Regions from separate parts of the Massilia sp. CFBP9026 genome, predicted to be linked through region 1. Evidence: predicted binding sites of a transcription regulator. Region 1 holds the regulator's gene; each other region holds the start of a gene.

Region 1 (9,589 bases):
GCTATGCCGATGCGCGCCAGCTGGCGTCGGTGTTCCAGGGCAAGGAGCCGGGCTTCCGCTACGGCCGCCAGGGCAACCCGACGGTGTCGGCCCTGGAAGACAAGATCAGCAAGATGGAAGACGGCGTCGCCACCCTGTGCTTTGGCACCGGCATGGCGGCGATCGGCGCGCTGTTCCAGGCGCTGCTCAAGACCGGCGACCACATCGTGTCGTCGAGCTTCCTGTTCGGGAACACCAACAGCCTGTGGCAGACGGTGGCGGGGCAGGGCGTCGACGTCGCTTTCGTCGACGCCACCGACGTGGCCCAGGTCGAAGCGGCCTTGCAGCCGAACACCCGCCTGGTATTCGTCGAGACCATCGCCAATCCGCGCACGCAAGTGGCGGACCTGGCCCGCATCGGCGAACTGTGCCGTGCGCGCGGCATCCTGTACGTGGTCGACAATACGATGACCACGCCCTGGCTGTTCCGTCCGAAAGACGTGCATGCCGGGCTGGTGGTCAATTCGCTGACCAAGTCGATCGGCGGCCACGGCATCGCACTGGGCGGTGCGCTGACCGATACCGGCCTGTTCGACTGGGCCGCGTATCCGAACATCGCCCAGAACTTCAGAAAGCAGCCGCCCGCCGCGCAAGGCATGGCCCAGCTGCGGGCCAAGGCGCTGCGCGACTTCGGCGCCGCGCTGGGGCCGGAAGCGGCGCACCACATCGCGGTCGGCGCCGAGACGCTGGCCCTGCGCATGGAGCGCACCTGCGCCAATGCGCTGGCGCTGGCGACGATGCTGGAAGCCGACGAACGCGTCGCTGCCGTCCATTATCCGGGCCTGGCCTCGCACCCGCAGCACGCGATCGTCGAGGGGCTGTTCCGCTCCGGCGGTTCGCTGCTGAGCTTCGAGCTGAAAGATGACATCGACCCGTTCGACTACCTGAATCGCCTGAAGCTCGCGATCCCGGCCTCGAACCTGGGCGACAACCGGACGCTCGTGATTCCGGTGGCGCACACGATCTTCTTCGAGATGGGCCCCGAGCGGCGCGCCAGCATGGGCATCGCGGAAGGCTTGATCCGGGTGTCGGTGGGCATCGAGGACACCGATGACCTGGTGGGCGACTTCCGCCAGGCGCTGGATGCGTAAAGCGGGGTAAAACTGTCATCACAGGGCCGGCAAATGCCGGCCCTGTCATTTTTGCGGTTGAGCCCAGCCGTAAAACACGGCTATCATGGACTTTTACCAGCTCAGCCTTACGGTATGCCCATGAAACGATTCCTGTCCTGCCTGTCCCTCGCGGTATCCGTCGCGTTCAGTGGCGCCGCCTTCGCCGGCGAACTCGAGGACGCCAATGCCCTGTTCGAGAAAAAAGACTATGCGGGCGCGCTCAAGCTGTACACCAAGCTGGCCAACGCTGGCAATCCGCAGGCCCAGCAGCAACTGGGCCAGATGTACTGGTATGGCGAGGCCGGCGCGGTCGACGAAGCCAAGGCGAAGGAATGGTTTGAAAAGTCGGCCGCCAAGGGCAACAAGGTCGCCGCCGACTCGCTCGTGATCATGCAGCAGCGTGGCGAACGCCGCGCCGAGATCGATTACTGGATCAAGGGCTACGATGGCGCCGACCTGCAGTCGGGCGAGTACCGCTGCCCGTCGCCGCGCATCCCGGCGGTGTCGAAGGTGAACGACGAGATCGAGCGCGTTAACAAGGCCGTGACCGGCTGGCAGGATTGCTATAACAAGATGGTGACCAATCTCAACGAACAATCGCCGCTGACCAAGCGCATCCCGGCCGACATCGCCAAGCTGATGAACAAGCAGGAAACCGAAGCCTCGACCGCCTACCTGGAGCAGGTGCGCCAGAACATCGCCGAGGGAGCGAAGGTCAATTCGAAGATGGTATTGGCCGATTTCGCCGCCTGGCGCAGCGCGACCGAGGCATTCGTGGACCAGCACAATTCGGTGGTCAACAAGGCCAAGCAGTAAAGACTGCCTGTAAACGTCGTTCCCGCGAAGGCGGGAACCCAAGCCCTCAGCGCTGCCACGATCGCTTATTGTGGCGGCGACTCATGCAAACTGGGGTTCCCGCCTTCGCGGGAACGACGGATCGACGGCTATATCAGTTCCAGCTGCGCATCAGCCCCACCGCCAACCCCTCGAGCGCGAACTCTTCGTCGGGCGTGACTTCGATGACCTTGAAGTCCGGGTTCTCGGGCAGCAGCTCGACCAGGTCGCCCGTCTTGCGGTAGCGCTTGACGGTGACTTCCTCGCCCAGGCGGGCGACCACGATCTGGCCGTTCTTGGCGCTGTCGATTTTCTTGACCGCCAAAAAGTCGCCATCCATGATGCCGGCGTCGCGCATCGACCAGCCTTTTACCTTGAGCAAAAAGTCGGGCCGCGCCGCGAACATCGCGGTGTCGACGTTATAGGTCGCTTCGACGTGTTCCTGCGCCAGGATGGGATTGCCGGCGGCGACGCGGCCGACCAGCGGCAGCGACATCAGGGAGGGCGGCGGCATCGGGATCTGCTCGACGCTGGCGCCGACCAGGCGGATGCCGCGCGAGGTGCCCGGCGAAATCTCGATCGCGCCCTTGCGCGCCAGGGCTTGCAGGTGTTCTTCGGCCGCATTCGCCGAGCGGAAGCCCAGTTCGGCCGCGATTTCGGCCCGGGTTGGAGGAAAACCCGTGTTCTCGATCGCTTCCTTGATCAGGTTAAGGATCTGTTCTTGCCTTGCAGTGAGCTTGAGCATAAATATCTTGCAGCAACGGGTTGTAGAGGTAAACTGTATTTTTGTACAGTATTCTACTCTGCGCAAGGGAAATCGATAAAAAAACAGGAAATATTCGTTAAAGCTCAGGCATTTGCGTCGATTCGGCAAGCCCGGCCGGAGCCCGGTCGCCGGGCGGCGACCGGAGGGTGACGATGGTCAGTGCATCAGCACTCGGTTTCGTTGGACTCGAGATAGAAGTCGGTCTTGACGCCGTTATACAGTTTCCATTTGCCGGCGCAGGTGAATTCGCCATCGCCGACCACGGTGGTGTAGCTGGCGTCGGAGTAGTACGTGATGATGTAGCCGTATTGCGGTTTCGCGATCGCGACGGTGGCGACGGCGAGGCCGGCGACGAGGGCAAGGGCAGTGAGTTGACGTTTCATCGATGACATCCTTGGGTTGCGCTGCATTTCAGGAGACAACTTGGCCGCCGCAGCCTGGCTGGGCGAGTTCATCCATCATAGGCCTGCCGGTCCCCGCGCCGGCAGTGCAGAGCTGGTAGTTGCGCAAGCTCCGGGCACCGGTTATACTGGCGGGCTTTCCCTTCCCACACTCGTCTTGACGCCGAGGTGGGCATTTATGTAAAACGTCCTCAAGGAGTAATGCATGCGTCATTATGAAATCGTTTTTATCGTCCATCCGGACCAGAGCGAGCAAGTCCCGGCGATGATCGAGCGTTACAAGACCACGGTGACCAGCCGCGGCGGTAACATCCATCGCGTGGAAGACTGGGGCCGCCGCCAGATGGCTTACCAGATCCAGAAGCTGCCAAAAGCTCACTACATCTGTCTGAACATCGAATGCGACAACGAGACCCTGGTCGAGCTGGAAACCGCATTCAAGTTCAATGATGCCGTTCTGCGTCATCTGACCGTCAAGATGAAGAAAGCAGAAACCGCACCGTCGCCGATGATGAAATCGGTGCAGCGCGAAGACGCAGCCAAGAGCCACCGTGCAGAAGCCGCTGCTCCAGCAGCAGCTGCTCCAGCCGCTGCCGCTGCCGCTGCCTAAGATTTTTTCCAGGAATTCGTAACAAGCAAGTAGTAGAAGAACCGGGTGAACCAGCTCCAGCTCGTGGCGACCATCGCCGAGCGTGACGTACTGCGCTACACCCCGGCCGGCGTGCCGATCGTTTCAGCCGTCCTGATGCACAGTTCGCATCAGCGAGAGGCAGGGGTCGATCGCCTGGTCGAGTTCGAAGTCCCCGCGTTCGCCGCGGGCGAGATTTCGGGCAGGTTCGGCAGCGCCGAGCTGGGCGCCAGCTACCGCTTCGATGGATTCCTTGCTCGAAAAAATCGCAACAGCAAAGCCCTGGTGTTTCACATCATTGATTTCAGTGCCGCTTAACCGGCAATTTAGATATACAGGAGCCTCAAATGGCATTCGGTAAAAAGTTCGACAAAAACAAAGCTAAAGAAAAACTCAAGCGCAAACAGCAGAACCCGCTGTTCAAGCGCAAGAAGTTCTGCCGCTTCACCGCCGCTGGCGTTGAACAGGTTGACTACAAAGACGTCGACACCCTGAAGGACTTCGTCCAGGAAAACGGCAAGATCATGCCAGCACGTCTGACCGGCACCAAGGCGCACTACCAGCGCCAGGTCGACACCGCCATCAAGCGCGCCCGCTACCTGGCGCTGCTGCCGTACACCGACCTGCACCACGGTTAATCGGTTACGTCAGCTATCCTGGAGATAAAACATGCAAATCATTCTGTTGGAAAAAGTCATCAACGTCGGCAACCTGGGCGACGTCGTCAAAGTCAAGGACGGTTACGCACGTAACTTCCTGATCCCACAAAAGATGGCCCGCCGCGCTACCGCCGGCGCCGTCGCCGAGTTCGAAGCCAAGCGCGCCGAACTGGAAAAAGCAGCCGCCGAGAAACTGGCAGCCGCCCAAGCCCAAGGCGACAAGCTGAGCGGCCTGACCGTCACCATCGGCCAGAAGGCCGGCGTCGACGGACGTCTGTTCGGTTCGGTCACCAATGCCGACATCGCTGAAGCGCTGACCAAGCAAGGCTTCCCGGTCGAAAAAGCTGCCGTTCGCCTGCCGACTGGCCCGCTGAAGACCACCGGCGAATTCCCGGTTGCAGTCGCCCTGCACACCGACGTCGTGTCGGAAATCACCATCGCTGTCGTGGGCGAAGCTGCCTAAGCGAATGCTGAACTGAAGTAAAAGCTGTACACAAAAAAGCCGGGTTCTCCCGGCTTTTTTGCTTTTGAAACTCACCAATTATGACAGCCGTGTGACAGGAGAAGGTATAATGCCGCCCATGAACGCAGCACCCTCAGACCCGCAGATCGAAGCGCTGCGCATCCCCCCGCATTCCATCGAAGCAGAGCAGTCCGTCATTGGCGGCCTGCTGCGCGATAATGCCGCCTGGGACCGCATCGCCGACTTCATGCATGCGGAAGACTTCTACCGTTACGATCACCGCATCATCTTCGAACAGATGGTCCGCCTGATCAATGCCGGCAAGCCGGCCGACGTGATCACGGTCTATGAAGCCTGCAACCAGCTCGGCAAGGCCGAGGAGGTGGGTGGCCTGCAATACCTGAACGCGATGGCGCAGAACACGCCGTCGGCCGCCAATATCCGCCGCTACGCCGAGATCGTGCGCGACCGCGGCATCCTGCGCCAGCTGATCACCGTCGCCGACGAGATTTCCGGCAATGCCTTCAATCCGCAGGGCAAGGAAGTCAAGCAGATGCTCGACGAGGCGGAATCGCAGATCTTCGCCATCGCCGAGCAGGGCGCCCGCGGCGCCCAGGGCTGGCTGGCGGTACAGCCGCTGCTGACCCAGGTGGTCGAGCGCATCGACGAACTCTACTCGCGCGAGAACCAGGGCGAAATCACCGGCGTGCCGACCGGCTTCATCGACCTCGACCGCATGACATCAGGCCTGCAGCCGGGCGACCTGGTCATCGTCGCCGGCCGTCCGTCGATGGGCAAGACCGCGTTCTCGGTGAATATCGGCGAGAACGTCGCGATCGAGGCCGGCCTGCCGGTCGCCGTGTTCTCGATGGAGATGGGCGGCACCCAGCTGGCCATGCGTATGCTCGGCTCGGTCGGCCAGCTCGACCAGCACCGCCTGCGTACCGGCCGCCTGAACGACGAGGACTGGCCGCGCCTGACGCACGCCATCCAGAAGATGAACGATGCCCAGCTGTACATCGACGAAACACCCGCACTGAACCCGATCGAGATGCGCGCACGGGCACGACGCCTGGCGCGCCAGTGCGGCAAGCTCGGGCTCATCATCGTCGACTACCTGCAGCTGATGCAGGGTTCGAAGCCGGGCGACAACCGCGCCTCCGAGATTTCCGAGATCTCGCGCTCGCTGAAAGGCCTGGCGAAAGAACTGCAGTGTCCCGTGATCGCGCTGTCGCAGCTGAACCGCTCGCTGGAACAACGCCCCAACAAACGTCCCGTGATGTCCGACTTGCGCGAATCCGGCGCTATCGAACAGGATGCGGACGTGATCATCTTCCTGTACCGCGACGAAGTCTATAACCCGGATTCGCCCGACAAGGGCACCGCCGAGATCATTATCGGCAAGCAGCGTAACGGTCCGATTGGGGCGATTCGCCTCACCTGGATTGGCCAATACACCAAGTTTGGCAACTACAGCGGTAACCTCGCCGTTTATCAGGGCGACTAAACCGATATTCAGTGCCGCCATCTGTCCACGATGGCGGCATGACCCAGAGAGAACTCCACGGAGAAAAATAATGTTTGGACGTTTCCTGCCCAAAGAGGGCAATTTCTTTGAACTGTTCAACCAACACGCGGCCTTGTGCGTGAAGGGTGCGCACGAGATGGTTGGCCTGATGACCAACTTCGATGACCTGGAAACCCGCACCCACGCGGTCGAAACCATCGAGAAGCAGGCCGACAAGATCACCTACGCCACGGTCGACCTGCTGCACAAGACCTTCATCACCCCGCTCGACCGCGACGACATCCACAAGCTGATCACCCGCATGGACGACATCCTGGACATGATGGAAGACGCGGCGCAGACCGTGTCGCTGTATGACCTGCATGCGGTCACGCCGGAAGCGAAGCGCCTGGCCGAGCTGTGCCTGTCGTGCTGCCTGAAGGTGCAGGAAGCCGTCTCGATGCTGCACGATATGGACAATGCGCCAAAGATCGTCGCCATCTGCGAAGAGATCGACCGCTTCGAATCGGACGCCGACCACGTGATGCGCGCCGCCATGTCCAAGCTGTTCCGCGACGAACCGGACGTGCGCAACCTGATCAAGATGAAAGCGATCTACGAGATCCTGGAAACCGTTACCGACCGCTGCGAAGACGTGGCCAACATCATCGAAGGCATCATCGTCGAGAACGCGTAAGCGCCTTCGAACCGGTAACGATTATGGAAACTCTACATATCAGCATTTACGTGCTGGGCATGCTGGTCGTCCTGGCGCTGATCTTCGACTTCATGAACGGCTTCCACGACTCGGCGAACTCGATCGCCACCGTCGTGTCGACCGGCGTCCTGAAGCCGCAGCACGCCGTGGCGATGGCCGCCTTCTTCAACTTCATCGCGATCTTCGTGGTCAACATGAAGGTGGCGCAAACCATCGGCAAGGGAACCATCGACCCCCACATCGTCGACCACTACGTCATCTTCGGCGCCCTGGTCGGAGCGATTTCCTGGAACCTGATCACCTGGTACTACGGCATCCCGTCCTCGTCCTCGCACGCCCTGATCGGCGGCCTGGTCGGCGCGGCGGTCGCGAAAGCCGGTACCGGTTCGCTGATCTCCGGCGGCCTGCTCAAGACCGTGGCCTTCATCGTGGTGGCGCCGCTGCTGGGCTTCGCGCTGGGGTCGATCATCATGCTGATCGTGGCCTGGGTGTTCGTCAAGGCGACGCCGCGCAAGGTCGACGGCCTGTTCCGTAAGTTGCAGCTGGTCTCGGCCGCGGCCTATTCGCTGGGCCACGGCGGCAACGATGCGCAGAAAACCATGGGCATCATCTGGATGCTGCTGATCGCGGCGGGCTACGTCAGCGCCAACGACGCGCATCCACCGGCCTGGGTCATCATCTCGTGCTACGCCGCGATCGCCTTCGGCACGCTGTTCGGCGGCTGGCGCATCGTCAAGACCATGGGCCAGAAGATCACCAAGCTCAAACCGGTGGGCGGCTTCTGCGCCGAGACCGGCGGCGCCATGACCCTCCTGATGTCGAGCGCGTTCGGCATCCCGGTGTCGACCACCCACACCATCACCGGCGCCATCGTCGGCGTGGGCGCCGCGCAAAAGGCTTCGGCCGTGCGCTGGGGCGTGGCCGGCAACATCGTGTGGGCGTGGATCTTCACCATTCCGGCGTCGGCGTTCATCGCCGCGGTGGCGTGGTGGGTCGGTACCCACATCATGTAACAACGCCTTTGGAGCACAGGAAAACGGAGCCGCGCGGCTCCGTTTTTTTTGGGCGCTGTGCAACGGGCGCCGGTTCAGCGCAGCAGGCCTTCGTTGACGCCGGTGCCATTACCGGCATTCTTCATGTTCTCGAGGTCGGTCTTGTCGACGGTGCTGGCGTTGTTGGCGGTCTGCGCCCGCTTGCGTGGCAGGTAGGTGCCGAGCGGGACGTAGCGCTCTTCCTGCGCGCTGGCGGTGGCATCGCCGTGCGAAGTGGTGGACGCGCAGCCGGCGAGCAGCAGGGCCGCCACCGGGACAATCAGGATGATCTTCATTCGATGCTCTTTCGTGGACAGGGAGGGACGGGCCGTCTGTGTGTATTGACGGCCAGGGTCCATTCTACCGCCGGCGGAAAGAGTGGTTCCTCTCGATTCTGGCAGGTGTCGCGCATCGCGCGCCGTGCTAGCCGAGGTCGACCTCGAGGCCTTCGTAGGCCAGGAAGACCCGCAGGCCGTTCAGACGTCCGGCATGGCGCGCCATCACCTCGGCAAATACCGCTTCCAGTTCGTCGTCCCCGCGTGTCGGTTCGTGGTGGGTGCAGTAGAGCGTGCGCGCGCCCACGCGCAGCGCCATGTCGAACGCGCCGTCGAAAGTGCCATGGCCCCAGCCCCGCTTGGACGGGTATTCCTCGCGCGTATACGAGCAGTCGACGACCAGGGCGTCCACGCCGCGCATGACGGCGTCCATGCGGCGTTCGCGCTCGCGCAGGTGTTCCTCGCAGGCGGCGTGCTCGCCGCTTCCGGCCGGGTGCGGGTTGGGCCAGGGTTCGTGGTCGCCGGTGAAGAACAGCGACTTGCCGTTGCAGTCGATGCGGTAGCCGAGATTGAGCACCGGATGGTTCATCGCAACGTTCGATACCACGGCGTCTTCCACCGCGATCGGCGTTTCGATGTCGAGCGTGCGGTAGTCGAGGGTGGCGCTCATCTCGGCCTCGCCGACCGGGAAATAACTGTTCTGCAGCTGCACGTTCATCACGTGCTCGATGCCGTTGCCCGTGATTTCGTCGTGGGCGCCGTGCAGGCGCACCCGGTTGCCCTTGATGAACAGCGGCGCGAAGAAGGGCAGGCCGTGGATGTGGTCCCAGTGGCTGTGGGTGATGAAGATATTGGCCGCCACCGGTCCCTGCTGGACCAGGTGCTGGGCCAGCGGGAACAGTCCGGTGCCGCCGTCCAGGATCAGGAGGGCGCCGGCGTCGGTGCGCACCTCGATGCAGGTGGTATTGCCGCCGTAGCGCGCGGTGCGCGGTCCCGGCGACGGGATCGATCCTCGTACTCCCCAGAACCGGAATTTCATTGCAGGCCTCCCGTCACGATCGTTTGCTTATTATTCTATACACCCTCGATCATAGCGGTATGTATCCCTCCGGCATAGTCATCAATTAACGCAAAGTATTTGCGCAGGCTCATGCAT
Region 2 (9,589 bases), on a different contig from region 1:
TTCGCAGCCAGCGCCGAGATCACCCCTTTCGGGTCGAAGATATCCTCGATCTTCAGGACGGCGAAGGTCGAGACATTGGCCGCGAGCGCCTTCTCGGCCGAGGCAATCCATTTCTCGTTCGCACGCGTCCTCATGTGCTTGAATTCGGGCTCGGCATCGAATGCCGCGCTGTTCATCAGGGCGCCGAAGCAGGCCTCTTCACGCGTGGCGAAGTCCAGCTTGCGCATTTCATCCATGTCGCCCTTGGCCCAGGCATTGGCGCGCCGGCTGGCGGCCTCGAGGTCCTGCTCCAGCGTAGCCATCGTGCGCGTCAGGCAGGCGGCGTCGCCCAGGGTCGATTTCTTGAAGTTCTTCAGCACCGTGCGCGCATTGTCCATCGGCAGCTGGAAGGTCGACGCGGTCTCCTTCAGCTTTGCCTTCTTGACCAGGTCCAGCAGCGGCTTGCGCACCGCGTAGCTGTCGACCAGGCCCGCCTGCTTGCGCGCGGCGTTCGACAACACCTCCGCCGCGAAGATCGGGCGCTCACGCTCGACGTCGTCGTTCTCGGGCAGGTACTTGGCCTTGAACGTGGTCCAGCGCGCATACTCTTGCGCCGGCATCACGTCACGCAAGCTTGCGCCATCCGGATTCTTACGCATGCCGATGAAGCTTGGCAGCAGTGTGATCCCCCTGAAGAAACCGGGGCTGGCCGAGACGCTTGGCGCCGACAGGTATTCCTGCGAATTCCGGATGACGTTCTCGACTTCGTGCGAGCGCCACTGCATGTCCTTCGGTACCGGCCCGTACATGCCGAACACCCACAACACGTGATCGCCCTTCGTTACCTTCCACATGCCCGGCCCAGGACGCTGGGCCACGACGTGGATCTGCTCCGGCGCCGGTTCGGCGGCGGTTTCCGCCGCATCGACGGCCTGCGCCGGGACGGCCACATCTTCCGATTGCGCCCAGGCGGGAGTGGCCAGCATGCATATGCAGAAAGCAGGTACGGCGAGCTTGTTCATGAAATCTTCCGGTGATGAGAATCGCCAGATCTTACGCCAATGGCATCGTTGGCGAACCTGCTGTAACGCGGCTGTTTCAATTACATGAGCAGCGCATATTGTGCATATAAATGCATATGTCAGCCTTCCGGCGGCTCCGGAACGTCGGGCCGGTCCAGCAATTCCTGCGCCAGCTTCAAGCCCTCGACCATCACCGAAAACGCCTCGTGCTTGGACGCTTCGTCCGGCACGCGCAGCACGTACGACGGGTGGTAGATCGTCACCACCCAGCTGTCGCCATGCCGTACCGGCCGTCCCAGCTTGTCCTTCAGCGTCACGCTCCCGGTCTGCAGCACCGACTTGAGCGCGGTCCCGCCCATCGCCACGATGACTTTGGGCTTGCGCGTGGCGATCTCCTTCTCGAGCCAGTAATGGCAGGCCTCGATCTCCTTCTGCGCCGGCGTCTTGTGCAGGCGCCGCTTGCCGCGCGGCTCCCACTTGAAATGCTTGACGGCGTTGGTGATGTAGACGCCCTTGCGCTCCACGCCGGCCTGCTCGAACACGCGGTCGAGCAGCTTGCCGGCCGGGCCCACGAAGGGATGGCCAGCGAGGTCTTCCTGGTCGCCCGGCTGTTCGCCGACGAGCATGATTCTTGAGTGTTTCGGCCCTTCGCCGCCAACCGCCTGTGTCGCGTGTTCCCACAGCTCGCAGCGCCGGCACTCGTCCAGCTTCGACGGCTGCTGTCGCTCGGGCTGCGCCTTTTCGGCCTCGATCGGGATCGTGCGGCCGCTGCGCCTTCCCACCGCCTCGACCTGGCCGATGCGGCGCGCGCCGAGGCCGGCCTGGCTCACCAGGGACGGCACCAGCGCGCCTTCCGGCAGGTTCTTCCAGAAGCGCGAAGGAATATGGCTGTTCATCACTTGCGTGTTCAGGCGCGCCGGATTGAAGATGCTGCGGTAATAGGTCAGCCACAGCGCCTCGCCGGCATCGTCCAGGTCGGCCGCGCTCGACATCAGGGGGCCGGTATGGTGCAGGGTGGCGCCGTCCCACAGCACGCTGGCCTCGGGCGTCGCGATCATCCAGCTCACCTTGCCCATCCGCGCGACGAAGTGTTCGGCCACCTGCGGCAAGACATCGTGAGCGGGTTCGAACCAGGCCACGAAATGGGGCGCGCCGGCCTCGATCGGCCGTTCGCGAAATCGGATGTAGGCGTGCATATCGTGTACCTCGCGCCGCACCGCCTTGACCATCACGTGCAGCCGCTGCCCGTCCGGATCGGCGGGCGACTGCACGTCGTGCTCACCCTGCTGCCAGCGCCAGATCACCCGGTACAGGAAGGCCCAGCGGTCATGGTCGCGGTAGCAGGCGGCGGTCTGCAGCATTTCCATCAGGGAGCGCGGAACTTGTGGCCTTGGCGCCGTTGCGTTCGAAGGCTCCTGCGCGTCTGCTTGCACCTGGGACGACAGAAGATCGCCTCCATGATGCGCGGCCTCTCCCGGCGCACCCGAGAACAGGTCGGCGCCCGGCGCGCCCCAGGTGATCGCCTGGGGCGGCACGCCGGCGCGCAGCAGTTCGCGCGCCACCGCGCGCCATGCCGTAAAGCCGTCCACCAGCAGCGGCCGGCCCGCGCGCACGCTTGCTACCGCGGTTGCGGCGAGGGCGACGGCGCCGGCAGCCGGGTTCATGCCGCCTGCAACTCGGGCCACAGGTTCATCTGCTGCGGCGCATCGGCCATATGCTTGCGCAGCAGGTCGGAACTGGTCGCCCCCTGCGCCGGCTTGTAGTCGGCGGTGACGACGAAGGGGGCGAGCTTCTTGAGGCTGCAGCGCAGGCGAGATAGATCTTCCCAGCGGATGCGGCGCAGGCGGCGCAGCTCGACGATGCGTTTGGCGTTGCGCAGGCCGATGCCGGGAATGCGCGGGATCAGCGATGCATCCACCCGGTTCAAGTCCATCGGGAAGTGCTCGCGATTGCTCAAGGCCCAGGCCAGCTTGGGATCGACGTCCAGCGCCAGGTTGCCCGTCTGCGGCATCAGTTCGCCGGCCGTGAAGCCGTAGCCGCGCAACAGAAAGTCGGCCTGGTACAGGCGGTGCTCGCGCAGCAGCGGCGGCGGCGCCAGCGGCACGCTGCCGGGGCTTTGCGGGATCGGGCTGAAGGCCGAGTAGTACACGCGCTTGAGTTTATAGCTGCCGTACAGCGTCTCGGCCGTGTTCAGGATGGTGTGGTCGTCGCTGGCGTCGGCGCCGACGATCATCTGCGTGCTCTGGCCAGCCGGCGCGAAGGCCGGCGCCTTCGGCTCTTCGGCTTTTTCGTCCAGCTTGCGGCGAATGGAACCCATCGCCAGCTTGATCGTGTGAACGCTTTTCTCGGGCGCGAGGCGGGTCACGCTGTCGTGGGTCGGCAGCTCGATGTTCACCGACAGGCGGTCGGCCCAGCGGCCGGCTTCCTGGATCAGCAAGGGATCGGCGTCGGGGATGGTCTTGAGATGGATGTAGCCGCGGAACTGGTGCACCTCGCGCAGCTGGCGCGCCACCGCGACCAGCTGCTCCATCGTGTAATCGGCCGACTGGATGATGCCCGAGCTGAGGAACAGGCCGTCGATGTAGTTGCGCAGGTAAAAATCCTGGGTCAGCTTGACCACCTCGTCGACCGCGAAGCGCGCCCGCGGCACGTTCGAGGTGCGCCGGTTGATGCAGTACTGGCAGTCGTAGATGCAGAAATTGGTGAGCAGGATCTTGAGCAGCGAGACGCAGCGGCCGTCCGGCGTATAGCTATGGCAGATGCCCATGCCGGTGGTGGCGCCCAGGCCGTCCTTGCCTTCGGAACCGCGCTTGGGCGCACCGCTGCTGGCGCAGGATGCGTCGTACTTGGCCGCGTCGGCCAAGATTTCGAGCTTGTCGTTGAGTTCCATCGCGCGCACGTGACTGTATGGGCATACAGTATAACGCGGCGTGCATACGCACACGGTGCGCTGGCGCAGCCGTGCGCGCCTGCCGACGGTTCAAATGCGGGACGTCAGACCGAAATCAAACGTTCCGCCTGGGACAACTGTTGCGGCTCCATCCGGCCGGCGATCTTCGCCAGGTAGGCCGTGGCCGGCGCCACGCCGGCGCCACCGGCCCGGTGCAGCCAGGCATAGGCCTCGACCAGGTCGCGCTGGGCGCCCTGCCCCGCCGCATACATCACGCCGAGGTTGAACTGGGCCCGCGCATGGCCCTGGCGCGCGGCGCACAGGTACCAGAAATGGGCCGCCTCGTAGTCGCGCTCCACGCCCTTGCCGCAGTCGTAGCGCAGCCCCAGCTCGAACTGCGCCAGCGCGTGCTTGTGGTCGGCCGCCTTGTGGAACCAGTCGGTCGCCTCGAATAGATCTCCAGACTCCAGGCGATCGAGCAGCGCGCCGACCATGTACTGGGCCGGCGCGTAATCCTGGCCGGCCGCGCGCCGGTACCAGGCCAGGGCCTGCACGCTATCCTGTTCGACGCCGTTGCCACTTTCATAGCGCAGGCCCAGGTCGAACTGGGCCTGCAGATGCCCCTGCTCGGCCGCCTTGCGATACCACTCGGTCGCCTGGGCCGGATCCTGCTCGACCCCGTTGCCGGCATCGAGCAGCTGCCCAAGTTGGTACTGGGCCGCCGGCAGTCCCTGCTCGGCCGCGCGCCGGTACCACGCGGCCGCCTGCGCCGCGTCAACCGCGACGCCCTGTCCGCGCTCATAGCGCATGCCGAGGCTGTTCTGGGCGCCGGCATGGCCCTGGTTTCCGGCGCGCCGGTACCACGCCAGGGCCAGCGCCTCGTCGCGCGCCACGCCGTGGCCGGTGTCATAGATCAGCGCGAGATTGAACTGCGAGCTGGCATGCCCCTGCTCGCCGGCGCGGCCGTACCACAGGATCGCCTGCCGGCTGTCCTGCTCGACGTCCTGGCCCTTGTCGTAGCGCAGGCCGAGGTTGAACTGGGCCGGAGCATGGCCCTGCTCCGCCGCCTTGCGCATCCAGGCCAGCGCTTCGCGCGCGTCGCGCGCCACGCCCTGGCCGGCGTCGTAGCGCAGTCCCAGGTTGTACTGCGAGCGCATATAGCCCTGCTCGGCGGCGCGCCGATACCAGTGCAGCGCCGCTTCCTGGTCCTGGGCCACGCCCTTGCCGGTCTCGAACATCATGCCCAGGTTGTGCTGCGCGCCCGGCTCGCCCTGGTCGGCCGCCTGGCTGAACCAGTGCAGCGCCTGGCCCACGTCGCTGACCACGCCATGGCCTTTCGCATACAGCCAACCCAGGTTGTACTGGGCCGGCGCATAGCCCTGTTCGGCCGCGCGCCCATACCAGTGGGCCGCCTGGCCGAAGTCCTGCTCGACGCCCTGGCCCTTCTGGAGCATCACGCCCAGGTTGTACTGGGCTTGCGCCAGTCCCGACGCCGCCGCCATTCGGTACCAGGCCACCGCCAGCTCGTCGCTCTTGGGCACGCCCTGGCCGCTCACGTACATGAAGCCCAGGCTATGCTGGGCCTGCACCACGCCGCGCTCGGCCTGCGCCTTTACTCGCAAGAACTCAGCGCTAAAAGTAGGCGTGGCGCTCGATTGCAGCGTGGCGTCGAGCATGGTCGGTCAGGCCTGTACCGCGCGCAGGGCGCCGCCAGACTGGGTGCGCAGCGCGGCCATGAAGTCCTGCAGCGAGATCGGGCGATAGAACAGATAGCCCTGCATCGTCAGGCAGCCGTTGGCGCGCAGGTAGCGCGCCTGCTCCTCGGTCTCGACGCCTTCGGCGATCAGGTTCAGGCCCAGGCCGCGCGCGATCGAGATGATCGCCAGGATTACCGGATAGTGGCCGTCTTCCTGGTGGATCTCCTTGACGAAGGACTGGTCGATCTTGACGGTGTGGATCGGGAAGCGGTGCAGGTAGGACAGGGACGAGTAGCCGGTGCCGAAGTCGTCGATCGCGATCGAGACACCCAACTGGCACAGCTTGTTGAGCTGCTCGATCGCATACTGCGGGTTGCGGATGCAGATGTTCTCGGTGATCTCCACTTCGATCTGCTGCGGCGAGATGCCATAGCGCGCCAGCGCACCGCGCATCTTCTCGAAGAAATCGCCGCGGTCGAGGTATTGCGGCGACAGATTCAGCGAAAGACGAATCTCGCTGCCGCCGATCGCATTCCACTGCAGCATGTCGCGGCACAGCGCGCCGATCATCCAGTCCGAGATCGGCAGCATCAGGCCGTTCTCTTCCGCGAATGGCAGGAACTCGCCGGCCGACAGGCGCCCGCGCGTTGGATGGTTCCAGCGCATCAGGGCTTCGGCGCCGGTGATACGGCCGCTCATGGCGTCGATCTGCGGCTGGTAGAACATCTCCAGCTCGTCGTGCTCGAGCGCGCGGCGCAGGGCCTGCTCCAGCGCGATCTTCTGGTGCGACACTTCGAGCATCGAGTCGTGGTAGAAGCTGTGGCCGTTCTTGCCCAGCGCCTTGACCTGGTACATCGCGATGTCGGCGTGGCGCAGCAGCTCGTCGATCGATTCGCCGTCCTTCGGATAGATCGCGATGCCGATCGAGGCCGAGATGTGCACCTCGTGGCCGTCCAGATCGAACGGTTCCTGCAGCACCTCCAGGAATTTATCGGCCACCATGCGCGCGTCGTCGCGGTCGCGCAGCTCGGGCAGCACGATGGTGAATTCGTCGCCGCCCTGGCGCGCCAGGGTGTCGCCCTTGCGCAGGCATTCCTTCAGGCGGCCGGCCGCCTGCTGCAGCAGTTCGTCGCCCTTCACGTGGCCCAGCGTGTCGTTCACCAGCTTGAAGCGATCCAGGTCGATGAACATCACCGCGAGCTCGGTCTGCTTGCGCTTGGCCTGGATCACGGCCAGGCCGAGGCGGTCCTTGAACAGGATGCGGTTCGGCAGGTCGGTCAGGATGTCGTGGTAGGCCTGGTAGGAGATGACCTCTTCGGCGCGCTTGCGGTCGGTGATGTCGCGCGCCACGCCATAGGTGCCGAAGAATTCGAGCTTCTTGACTTCCTGGTCCGGCACATGCATGCCGATCGCGTTGAGCGAGATCGTCATCAGGGTAGTGTTGAAGGTGCGGTCGTGGCCGTTGCCGCCGCGGCATTTGAGGCGCAGTTCGACGTTGCGCGAGGCGCGCTCGTCGACGCGGCGTTCGTTGAACACGTAGCGCGCGCGTTCCAGGTCTTCCTCGTGCACCAGGATCGAGTAATGCTGGCCGATCAGCTCTTCGCGGGTATAGCCCAGCAGCTGGTAGGCGCGGTCGTTGACGAAGGTGAAGCGGCCCTCGTGGTTCAGCGTATAGATGATGTCCGGCGACGAGTCCACCAGGTAGCGGTACATCTTCTCGGAGTTCTCGAGCTGGTTCGCGATGCGCGCATTATCCAGCGTCAAGCGCCGCCGCTGCAGCGCATTGCTCACGGTGGAGAGCAGCTCCTCGCGGCTGTAGGGCTTGCGCAGGTAGCTGTAGGCGCCGCGCTTGAGCGCACCGATCGCGGCGTCGATGCCGATCTCGCCGCTCATCACGATGACGTCGGCGTCGATGCCCCTCTCGTTGATGAAGTCCATGATCTCGTGGCCGCCGATGTCGGGCAGGCGCAGGTCGAGCAGGACCAGGTCAAAGTGCTGGCGCGAAAGGTGTGCCAAAGCGTCAGACCCGGACGGCGCTGTCGTGAGGCGGTAGCCGCGTCCCTGCAGCAGTTCGTACAGCGAAGACAGCAGGCGTGGCTCGTCGTCGACCAGCAGCAGGCGTGGCTGGCTGTCGGTCTCGAGGGTCTGGGAAAAGGGAGCGGGTTCGCCGGGAAGCATGGTGGCGGGATGCGCGTTCATGGTGAGGGTTAAGCGGAACCGAGGGCGCGCGCCGGGAGCGCAGGAGCCGCGCCGGCGCCGGACCACGCCGGCAGAAGGATTTCAAAGGAAGTGCCGGCGCTGCCGCTGCGGCAGGCGATGTGGCCGTCCAGCTGCTTGACCAGGCCGTGGACGATCGACAGGCCCAGGCCGCGGTTGCCGTCGGCGTTGGCGCCGTCCTTGGCGCTCCTGACCGGAGAAAACAGGTTGGCCAGCACCTCGCGCGACAGGCCCGGGCCGTTGTCGCTGACGACGAGCTCCAGGTAGACCTTGCGCTCGCGGTTCACATGGCCGCGGTTGACGATCTCGATCCGCCCCGCCGGGCGCGAACCCAGGGCCTCGACCGCGTTCTTGACCAGGTTGACCAGGATCTGCTTGAGCAGGTCGGGATCGCCCTCGATCGCGCCATCGCCCTCCATGCGCGCCACGACCTGGGTCGTGGCCGGCACGTAGCCGCTACCGCGGAACAGGCGCAGCACGTCGTCCACCACCTTGGCCGCATCGAGCGGACGCGGAACGGCGTCCGGCGTGCGCTGGTCGGCCAGGCTGCCGATCAGCTGGCCGACGCGGTCGATCTCTTCATTCAGGATCGACAGCTCGCCGCCTACCGGCTCCTGGCGCGCCAGCTTGCCGTCCAGGACACTGAGGTAGTTCTTGATGATCGCCAGCGGATTGTTCACTTCGTGGATCACGCGGCGCGAGGCATCGCGGAATTCCTCGGCCACGCTGGCCAGCTGGCGCCGCGCGTGGCCGCGTTCGAGCAGCAGGTTTTCCAGCGCGCTCGCGGCCTGCGCGCCGAAGGCCTGCATGAAGCGCTCGCGGCGCTGGCAATGCGGCAGCTGCCAGCCCGGCACGCCGCCGACCAGCACGCCCAGGCAGCGCGGACCGGCGACCAGCGGCACCACCACCAGGCTGTCGGTGCCCAGCATGCGCAGCAGCTGTTCCTCGGCCAGGCCCAGTTGATCGTGGTGGCGCGCACGCTGCACGAAAGCCGGACGGCGTTCCAGCGCGCTGCGCGCGACCGGGCCGCCTTTCGCCAGCGGCAGCGTGAACTCGGCGATGCGCTGCGCGCCGAAGGTCGGGGCGCCGGCAAGCAGCTGGCCGGTCGGGTTCTCGAGCAGCACCACGGCGCTGTCGAAATCGAACAGGATGCGCGCGGTGCGCGTCATCGCGTCCAGCAGGCCGGATTCGCCCTGCTGGCGCGCCAGGCTCTGACCGACTTCGGACACCAGCACCATATTGCGCACTTCCTCGTTCAGGCGCTGCTGCACCGGATCGGCGGGCGGCGGCGGCGCCCAGGCCGGCGGACTCGGGATGTCGTCGGCGCCCGCCAGGTCGATGCCCAGGTGGGCGGCGGCCTGCTCGACCTGGCGCGCGGCCTTCTCGACCAGCTTGGCCGCCTGTGCGGCGTCGACGCCGCACAGCACGCCGGCTTCGCTCACCATCGTCGCATCGTCCGCATGATGCGACAGCACGTGCGCCAGGCGCACGATGCGGATCAGGGGGTGGCTGGACTCGAGCCGCTCGCTCGGTTCGTGGTGGTACAGCACCGCGTCGGCCAGGAAGGAATCGAGCTGCCAGCGCTCGATCAGCCAGGCGCCGGCTTCGGTGTGGGTGATCTGCAGGGTGCGCTGCTCGACCGCGCACAAATCGTCGTCGTCGCGCGCGGTGAAGTTGAAGCCGTATTCCTTGGGCGCCGCGGCCAGCAGCGCCAGCCGGCCGACGTTGTGCAGCAGGCCGGCCAGGTAGGCTTCTTCGGGATGCGCGTAGTCGAGCGCGCGCGC
Region 3 (9,589 bases), on a different contig from region 1:
ATCGAGTATCTGATCCCGCGACAGCCTGGTCGTGGACAGCAGCTGATGCAGGGTTTTCCCTCCAACCAGCTCCATCACGATCGACTTGCTGTGGCCGTCGTCTTCAAGCGAATAAATCTGGATGAAAGCAGGATGCCGCAGCGATGCGGCCAGGCGCGCCTCTTGCAGCAAGTTGTCAGGCTGATCCCGCACCAGGTCAGGCTTCAGGCGCTTGATGGCAACGGTGCGCTGCAACGCCGGATCCCATGCCTCATGCACATCGCCGAAGCCGCCATTGCCAAGCAGCTTACCGAGGCGATAGCGCTCGGTACTGGGAGTGGCAATCAGGTCAGGCGATGAAGTCATTTGCGGCTCGTTTGGTCGGCGCAGGCGCCGTAAATACTACAGGAAAAGAAAATTGCCGAATATACATTCTCTACTTCGATTCAGGCAACCAGCGTGTCAACTTGCTCGTTGACATGTAAAAACACCCGTTGTTTTACACCCAACAGGCATAAATAGTCGACTAAATCCTTGATTTTGTTGCTTTGACGCCATGTTTCAGGGTGGCACGGAGCTTGCAAACTATTGCTTACCACGAGGGAAGACGTAACGAAGATCGTCGCGCCTGCCATCGCAATTGTCGCAAAGCATGTTATTCATTCCGGAAAGAAGATTCAAGTATGGCTACCCAAAGCACAGGCGTTCTGCATATCGTTGGCGCGGCTTATGGACTCAAGCAGGTCACCGCGCAGGTCATCAAGCAAGTCAACCGTCAGGCTTTTCCTGAGACCCTGGCTGTTTTGGCAAGCAACCAGACGTTCGGCGATACCTGGGTCGGCCACGAAAAAACGCTGACCGTCATCTATCGGTATGACCGCGGCCCGACGTTCGTGGCAACCGCTTCAGAAGGCCAGACGCTGAACATCGGCGCCCAGCAGTTCGAGCAATCTATCCGGGCTCCTGCTCCAGCACCGCAAGACAATGCCGCCCAGCCGGTACTGACCGTGTGGGGCGCCAGCTTCGGCTGCGCCGACGTGAGCGCGACGGTACGCAATCTGACCGACCACTCGGCTGGAACCTTGTCCCTGGTCGCCAACAGCGCCGCCCTTGGCGAAGATGGCAAAGGAGGCAAGCGCAATACCTTCGTCATCGTGGCCAGCTATTGCGGCCAGATTCCATTCATCGACATCGTCGTCGAGGGCAATCCCTATGCACTCAGTTACCGTCCACCGCTGCACATCCTGAGCGCCTTCTACGGTTTGAAGGACGTCACCGACATCGTCCGCGCCAGCGTGAGCCGGCGCAGGCTGTCGGTCGCCGCATCCAGCAGCGTGTTCGGCGATGGCTGGCCGGCCATGCGCAAGACCCTGCACGTGGTCTACCAGTACGCCGACCGCAAGCCGCAAATGGCCGCGACGACCGAGAACCAGACCCTGCACATCGACTACGACCCGGCCGCTCCCGCCGGACAGGCGTCGCTCGATCCACGCGCCCTAAACATCATCGCTGCGGCCTACGGACCGGTCGACGTCACGGAAAAGGTTGCCGCGCTGGTGGAGAATGGAAGCCTGTCGTTCACGGCCGACAGCTTGACCTTCGGCGACACCTGGCCGGCCGCCGTCAAGTCGTTCTCGATGGTCTATAGCTGGGGCGTGGCGGGAGTATCGAGCGTCAACGTGCCTGAAGATACGCCGGTCTCGATCACCCAGCCCGAGCCAACGTTTACCACCGACAGAAACTTCGTCTCGCTGGCCGGACTGCTCGCCGCCGGCGACGAGATCAAACTCCAGACCGCGGCAGGCGGTTACTGGTCGATCGCTGCCGACGGCCAGATCACGGCGCTCGGGACCTCGAGCGATGCGGCCGAGGTGTTCACCATCGGCGTACCGGAGGCCCAGGATGTACCCGCCGTCACCCTGCAATGCCGTGACGGCAGCTACCTGAGCGCGGATAGCGATGGCATCGTGCGTGCCGGCGGCAGCGCGCAGGATGCAATCCAGTTGATGGCATCGCTCCAGGCCAATGGCGCCATCAATATCGGCGTCGTCGGTGGCGCGGGAGCGCCGTTCATCGCGGTGACCGCAAGCGGCGCCATCGCGGTGGACGGCAGCTACGACACCAATTTTTCCACCTGCTTCAACCTGCTGCTGAGCCCCACACGGGCCGGCAATGCCAGCCATTTGCAAGCCTTCGCCAGCGCGACGATGCTGGATGGTCCGGTCGACATGAAGCTGGTGAAAGTGGTGTGGAAGCTCACTGGCGGCTGCTTTCTGGCGGCCGGCCTTGGTCGGCTCCTCGGCGACCAGCAGCAGATCGGCCTCGCCTTGTACCGCTTTCTGCGGCGCTATCCTGGCGTGATGAACAAGATCGCGATCCTGATCGCGACCATCGACTGCAACCGCGCAATGCCGGCGAGCGCCTTGCTTGGCGTGCTCAAGGCGATCCACGAAGCGGGCATCCTCATGCCGGTGCTGCGCATGACGCTTGCGACGACTGGATGGATGGGGATTTCGTGGGCCATCGTCACGATCCTGACGAAAGTGCAGGGAGGCGTCACGAGCGCGGGTGCGACGGCAGGAGCCGAGGCAGGCGAGAGCTTCTCCGGCTGGGCTTACGAGACCACGATGGATATGCTCGACTACGTCAATTCCACGGGCGGCACGGCGTTGATGCTGGCGTATGAGCGCATGGTCGGCGTCGACCAGCCGATCATGCGCCGTGCACACGGTGGTGGCGTGTCCAGCCTGCGCGCGCGGATGGGGGCACAAGATCCTTCCGGCTCGTCCCTCGGACCCATGCCGCGCCCCTTTCCCACAAATGCCTGAGTAGTCGATGCTGGTAGCGTGGGAGGCTTTGCTTGCCACGCGTTCAACGCCACATTTGAGGCGCTGGCATAGTGAGCTCGGTTATACTGTGTTTTTATACAGTATTGGCTATTCGACAGCCCCCCAGCGTGACCAAGCCCACTCCCACCGCCCAGCCCCCGGCATCCCAGGCCCAGGCGCTGCCCCCCTACGCCGAGTTGTTCTGCCTCTCGAACTTCTCATTCCTACAAGGGGCCTCGCACGCCGAGGAGCTGGTCGCGCGCGCGGTGCAGCTGGGGTACTTCGCGCTGGCCCTCACCGACGAATGCTCGCTGGCCGGCGTCGTGCGCGCCCACGCCGAAGCGAAAGCCGCCAACCTGCCCCTGATCATCGGCGCCCACTTCCACCTCAAGAACCCCGACGAGGATCTGACGCCAGCCCCGTCCCTGATCCTGCTGGCGCAAAACCGCAACGGCTACGGCAACCTGTCCGAACTGATCACGATCGGCCGCACGCGCAGCGAGAAGGGCACCTACCTGCTCACGCCCGACGACCTTGCCAATCCCGTCCCGGAATACGCGCACCTGCAGCACATGCCCGACTGCCTGGCGATCCTGCTGCCGCCATATCCTGGCCACGAAGCCCAGGACGTCGACCGCCTGCACGCGCAGGCCGCATGGGTGGCCACCACCTTCCCGGGCCGCGCCTGGCTCGGCCTCACCCAGCTGCACCGCGCTTTCGACGACGCCCACCGCGCCACGGTGGAAGAGGTGGGCTGGCAGCACGGCCTGCCGATCGTCGCGCTGGGCCACGTGTGCATGCACGTCCGCTCGCGCAAGCCCCTGCAGGACACCCTGAGCGCAACGCGCCTGGGTAAACCGGTGGGCGCCTGCGGCTACGGCCTGGCGCAGAACGCCGAGCAGCACCTGCGCGCGCGCCTGCGCCTGGCCAATATCTATTCGCGCGAGGCGCTGGCCGAGACGGTGCGCATCGCGCGCCTGTGCACCTTCTCGCTCGACGAGCTGCGCTACGAATACCCCGATGAGGTGGTCCCTGAAGGCCACGATGCCAGCAGCTACCTGCGCAGCGAAACCTGGATCGGCGCGCACCGGCGCTTCCGCGACGGCGTGCCGGCCAAGGTGCAGGCCCAGATCGAGTACGAGCTCGAACTGATCGCCGACATGGGTTACGAACACTACTTCCTGACGGTGTACGACATCGTGCGCTACGCGCGCTCGCAACACATCTTGTGCCAGGGCCGCGGCTCGGCCGCCAACTCGGCGGTGTGCTACTGCCTCGGCATCACCGAGGTCGACCCGGCGCGCGCCAGCCTGCTGTTCGAGCGCTTCATCTCGCGCGAGCGCAACGAGCCGCCCGACATCGACGTCGACTTCGAGCACCAGCGGCGCGAAGAAGTCATCCAGTACATCTACAACAAGTACGGCCGCCAGCGGGCGGCGCTGGCGGCGGTGGTGATCAGCTACCGGCCCAAGAGCGCGCTGCGCGACAGCGGAAGGGCGCTCGGCATCGACCTTGCCATCGTCGAGAAGGTGGCCAAGACCCATCACTGGTTCGACAGCCGCGCGGATCTGCTGGGCCGCCTGGCCGAAAGCGGCCTCGATCCCGAGGCGCCGCTGTCGCGCCAGTGGGCCACGCTGGCGCAGTCGCTGCTGAACTTCCCGCGCCACCTCTCTCAACATCCGGGAGGCTTCGTGATCGCGAAAGGCAAGCTCTCGCGCCTGGTGCCGATCGAGAACGCGACGATGGCCGACCGCAGCGTCATCCAGTGGGACAAGAACGACCTCGAAGAACTGGGCCTGATGAAGGTCGACGTGCTGGCGCTGGGCATGCTGTCGATGATGCGGCGCGGCCTCGAGCTGGTGGGCCAGCGCTATGGCGACGATTTCGAGATGCAGGACATCCCGCTCGAGGACAGCGCCACCTACGACATGATCTGCCAGGCCGACACCATCGGCGTGTTCCAGATCGAATCGCGTGCGCAGATGAGCATGTTGCCACGCATGCTGCCGCGCCGCTTCTATGACCTGGTGATCGAGGTGGCGGTGGTGCGTCCCGGCCCGATCCAGGGCGGCATGGTCCATCCCTACCTGCGCCGGCGCCAGGGACTCGAGCCGGTCGACTATCCGAGCCCCGAGATGAAGGTCGCGCTCGGCCGCACCCTGGGCGTGCCGATCTTCCAGGAACAGGTGATGCAGGTGGCGATCCTGGGCGCCGGCTTCACGCCGGGAGAGGCGGATCAGCTGCGGCGCGCGATGGCGGCCTGGAAGCGCAAGGGCGGCCTCGAAAAATACTACGAGCGCATCGTGGGCGGCATGCTCGAACGCGGCTACAAGCTGGAATTCGCCGAAGCGATCTTCAGCCAGATCCAGGGCTTCGGCGAATACGGCTTCCCCGAATCGCACGCGGCCAGCTTCGCGCTGCTGGCCTATGCGAGTTCGTGGCTCAAGTGCCACGAGCCGGCCGCGTTTTTGTGCGCACTGCTCAACAGCCAGCCGATGGGCTTTTATAGTCCCTCGCAACTGGTGCAGGATGCGCGCCGCCATGGCATCGAGGTGCGGCCGGTCGACGTCGCCGTCAGCGGCTGGGATTCGGCGCTGGAAGAGTACGATCCCGCCGACCGCTCGCGCCAGCCGGCGGTGCGGCTGGGCTTCTCGCTGCAACGGGGGATGAGCCAGGAGTCGGCCGAGCGCATCGAGCAGGCGCGCGCCGTGCGGCCTTTCGACAGCGTGGCCGACCTGGCGCGGCGCGCGCATCTCGATCGGGGCGACCTGCAGGTACTGGCCGCGTCCAACGCCCTGCGCTCGCTGGCCGGACACCGGCGCGAAGCCTTGTGGCAGGCCTCGGGCGCGGCGCCCGACAAGGATTTGTTGCGCCCGACCGTGCCGCGCGAAGAGACGCCGGCATTGCAGGCGCCGAGCGAAGGCGAAGAGATCGTCGGCGACTACCGCGCGCAGGGATTGACGCTCGGCCGCCATCCGCTGGCGCTGCTGCGCGAGCGCCTGCTCAAGCAGCGCTTCATACCGGCGTCAAACCTGATGGATTTCCAGGACGGCCAGCTAGCGCGCGCCTGCGGCCTGGTCACGGTGCGCCAGCGTCCCGGCACGGCCAAGGGCGTGCTGTTCATGACCCTGGAAGACGAGACCGGCAACGTCAATGTGGTCGTGTGGCCGACCCTGGTCGAGCAGCAGCGGCGCGAAGTGCTCAATGCGCCGCTGCTCGGGGTGTACGGCATCTGGCAGCGCCAGGGAGAAGTGCGCCACCTGGTGGCCAAGCGGCTGGTGGACTTGTCGCACCTGCTGGGCGGGCTGGATGCGCGCAGCAGGGATTTTTGTTGAGGGGACGATGCAACGATCGACGCGTGGACGGCTTTGCCGTCCACGCGTCGATTGTTATCGGTTCCGATATCGTGCCGGACGACCTTGCTGCCAACTATCACCGCGTAGACGGCAGAGCCGTCCACCCTACGGTACGTTGGACGGTTGCTGCACGCGTGGCCCGTGCCGGCGCACCCGCCTGCAACTGAAACACCTGCAAGGCCTGCGACACCTCGTCGGTCTGCCGCGCCAGGGTCGCCGTCGCGGCGGCTGCTTCCTCCACCAGGGCCGCGTTCTGCTGCGTGATCGCGTCGAGCTGCGTCACCGCCTGGTTCACCTGGCCGATGCCGCTCGACTGCTCGCGCGTCGCGCCTGCGATCTCGTCCATCACGCGCGTCACCTGGTCGACCGCGCCCACCACTTCCTGGATCGCCGCGCCGGCCGCCACGCTCAGGCGGTTGCCGCTGTCGACGTTGGCGATCGAGGCGTCGATCAGCGCCTTGATCTCCTTGGCCGCGACCGCGCTGCGCTGGGCCAGCGTGCGCACTTCGCCCGCCACCACCGCGAAGCCGCGGCCCTGTTCGCCCGCGCGCGCCGCTTCCACGGCCGCGTTCAGGGCCAGGATATTGGTCTGGAAGGCGATGCCGTCGATCATGCCGACGATGTCGAGCACCTTGTGCGACGAGGCGCTGATCGCTTCCATCGTGCTCACCACCTCGGTGACGGTGCGCTGGCCGTTGCCGGCCGTCGCGGCGGCGCGGCGCGCCAGGTCGCTGGCCGCGTTGACGCTGTCGGCGCTCTGCGCCACGTTGTGGGTCAGCTGCTCCATGCTGGCCGCCGTCTCTTGCAGGCTTGACGACTGCGTCTCGGTGCGGCTCGACAGGTCCAGGTTGCCGGTCGCGATTTCGCCGGTGGCGGGGCGGATCTCGTCGAAGTTGGCGCGCACGTCGCCGATCACGCTGAACAGGTTCACGGCCGACTGGCGCAGGGCCGCCACCAGCTGGCCCATCTCGTCGTCGCGGCGCGGCGCCAGGCGGCAGGTGAGGTCGCCACCTGCCAGGCGGCGCGCGAAACCGGAGGCCTCGGCCAGCGGCGCCAGCACGTTGCGGCGCAGGCTGGCCCACAGGCCCAGCACCATGGCCAGCGATGCGGCCAGCGACAACAAGGTCCATGCAGGCAGGCCGTCGCGCCAGCATTCGAGCGTGATCGCCGCCAGCAGCAGCGTCAACAGGCCCATGCCGCCGTTGACCTGGGTGCGCAGCGGCAGCCGTCCCAGCGCCGCCAGGCGGCCACGCAGGCCGCCGTGTTCGACGCGGCCGTTGCGCAATACCAGGCCGCGCGGGTTGCCGGCCTTGAATTCGGCGTACAGCGTTGCCGCCTCGCGTACCTGCTCGCGGGTCGGCTTGGTGCGCACCGACATATAGCCGGCCGCCTGGCCGTTCTCGAGCACCGGCGTCACGTTCGCATACACCCAGTAATAGTCGCCGTTCTTGCAGCGGTTCTTGACCATGCCGCTCCACGGCCGCCCGGCGCGGATCGCCTGCCACATGTCGGCGAAAGCCTCCACCGGCATGTCCGGATGGCGCAGGATGTTCTGCGGCGCGCCGATCAGTTCTTCTTCGGTGAAGCCGCTCACCTGCACGAAATATGGATTCGCATAGCGGATATTGCCCTGCAAATCGGTGGTCGAGACGATGGTCTTGCTGTCGGCCAGCTGGTATTCGTTATTGGTGATCGGCGTGTTCAGGCGCATATAGGGTCTTTCAACAAGGCAACAGGGCGTGAAAAAGTATAGCGACAGCTGATGAGGCCGTCTGCGGCCTAGGTCCCAAATTCAGCAAAAATACAACGATAAAATCAGTAAAATCACTAACTGACTTTCCGGCCGGTTTCCAGGCTGGCCAAGGTGGTCACAAAAGGCTGGCCCGTTGTTGATAGAATGGAACCAGGAATGAAGAACGCCACAACAGGATGACCATGGATAAAACGAGCCGCAGCAAGGGCAGGGGAACGGGACGGGCCACGCTCGAGCAGGTGGCGGGCATGGCCGGCGTGTCGATCATGACCGCCTCGCGCGCGCTCAGCCAGCCGCAGATGGTCTCCGAGGTTACCCGGGTCAAGGTGGAGCGTGCGGTCGCGGAACTCGGCTACGTGCCCAACCGCGCGGCGCGCGCGCTGGCCTCCTCGCAATCGCATGTGATCGTGGTGCTGGTGCCGTCGTTTTCCAACGCCGTGTTCACCGCCGTCCTCGAAGGCATCCACGATGCCGTCGCGCCGGGCCAGTACCAGCTCCTGATCGGCAACACCTATTATTCGCAGGCCGAGGAAGAAAAGCTGCTGCGCACCTACCTGCAATCGAGCCCGGACGGCATCCTGTTCTCGAGCCAGGCCCACAGCCCGGCCGTGGCGAAGATGATGGAGGCGTCGCAGGTGCCGTCAGTGTCGATGATGGACCTGTCCGACGATGCCGACGCGCTGTCGGTCGGCTTCTCTCAGTTCGAGGCCGGCATGGAGATGACGCGCCACCTGATCCGGAAGGGCTACCGCCGCATCGGTTTCATCGGCGCCCAGCTGGACGAGCGCACCTTGCGCCGCGCCGACGGCTATCGGGCCGCGATGGTCGAGGCGGGCCTGGCGGATCCACGGCTCGAGCTAATGGTGCCGGAGCGTTCCACGATCGCGCTCGGCGCCGAGTTGATGGGGCAGATGATGGCGAATATGCCCGACTGCGACGCCGTCTTCTGCTGCAACGACGACCTGGCCCACGGCGCCGTCTACCACTGCCAGCGCCACGGGATCCGCATCCCGCAGGACATCGCCGTCTGCGGCTTCAACGACTTGCCGGCATCGGCATGGATGATGCCATCGCTCACCACCATCGACACGCCGCGCTACCAGATCGGCTTCGAGGCCGCCAGCCTGCTGCTGCAGGTGATCAAGGGCCAGGAGCCCGAACGCAAGCGCATCGACCTGGGATTTACCCTGCGTGAGCGCGAGAGCGCCTGACCTGACGAAGCTTAGTAGCTCTTATAAGGCAGGAATTTACCGGACAAGACCACGTTGACGCGGTCGCCCTTCGGGTCTTCGGTGCGCTGGATGTCCATCGAAAAATCGATGGCGCTCATGATGCCGTCGCCGAATTCTTCGTGGATCAGTTCCTTGATCGTGGTGCCGTACACATTCACCAGCTCGTACCAGCGATAGATCAGGGGATCGGTCGGCACCGCCGTGGGCAGCGATCCCTTGTAGGGCACGATCTGCAGCCAGGCGATGGCTTCGTCGGACAGCTCGAAGATCTTGCCGACCGCCTCGGCCTGCGGCTTCGTCAAGGTCATCTGGCCAAGGCAGGCGGCCGTGGTCCATTCCTTCGACAGGCCGGTGGCCTCGGTCACGTCACGCCATTTGATGCCCTTGCGGACCTTGGCGGACAAGATCATTTTGGTGACGTCTTCACGACATGAAATCATA

Evidence for each region. The regulator LexA, encoded in region 1, represses DNA repair genes until DNA is damaged. The targets are predictions, from matches to a motif close to ACTGTATNNNNATACAGT.
Region 2: the regulator LexA is predicted to act here: its motif matches at 3,904-3,921, upstream of SOM28_RS06580 (putative DNA modification/repair radical SAM protein).
Region 3: the regulator LexA is predicted to act here: its motif matches at 2,893-2,910, upstream of SOM28_RS11065 (error-prone DNA polymerase).

Annotation. Positions count from the first base shown of each region.
Region 1 covers NZ_JAXCWH010000006.1:100,342-109,930, forward strand. The annotation lists gene SOM28_RS15870 (cystathionine gamma-synthase family protein) at 1-1,130, shown strand, start outside; gene SOM28_RS15875 (tetratricopeptide repeat protein) at 1,251-1,967, shown strand; gene lexA (transcriptional repressor LexA) at 2,101-2,730, opposite strand; gene SOM28_RS15885 (hypothetical protein) at 2,916-3,134, opposite strand; gene rpsF (30S ribosomal protein S6) at 3,358-3,762, shown strand; gene priB (primosomal replication protein N) at 3,808-4,098, shown strand; gene rpsR (30S ribosomal protein S18) at 4,128-4,418, shown strand; gene rplI (50S ribosomal protein L9) at 4,450-4,902, shown strand; gene SOM28_RS15910 (replicative DNA helicase) at 5,012-6,409, shown strand; gene SOM28_RS15915 (DUF47 domain-containing protein) at 6,480-7,106, shown strand; gene SOM28_RS15920 (inorganic phosphate transporter) at 7,130-8,140, shown strand; gene SOM28_RS15925 (hypothetical protein) at 8,215-8,454, opposite strand; gene SOM28_RS15930 (MBL fold metallo-hydrolase) at 8,582-9,472, opposite strand; gene SOM28_RS15935 (RNA polymerase sigma factor) at 9,582-9,589, opposite strand, start outside.
Region 2 covers NZ_JAXCWH010000002.1:517,731-527,319, forward strand. The annotation lists gene SOM28_RS06570 (TraB/GumN family protein) at 1-965, opposite strand, end outside; gene SOM28_RS06575 (UdgX family uracil-DNA binding protein) at 1,121-2,665, opposite strand; gene SOM28_RS06580 (putative DNA modification/repair radical SAM protein) at 2,662-3,891, opposite strand; gene SOM28_RS06585 (tetratricopeptide repeat protein) at 3,996-5,567, opposite strand; gene SOM28_RS06590 (putative bifunctional diguanylate cyclase/phosphodiesterase) at 5,574-7,787, opposite strand; gene SOM28_RS06595 (HDOD domain-containing protein) at 7,796-9,589, opposite strand, start outside.
Region 3 covers NZ_JAXCWH010000003.1:607,211-616,799, forward strand. The annotation lists gene SOM28_RS11055 (serine/threonine-protein kinase) at 1-345, opposite strand, end outside; gene SOM28_RS11060 (hypothetical protein) at 663-2,807, shown strand; gene SOM28_RS11065 (error-prone DNA polymerase) at 2,936-6,142, shown strand; gene SOM28_RS11070 (methyl-accepting chemotaxis protein) at 6,240-7,874, opposite strand; gene gntR (HTH-type transcriptional regulator GntR) at 8,099-9,127, shown strand; gene cynS (cyanase) at 9,139-9,588, opposite strand.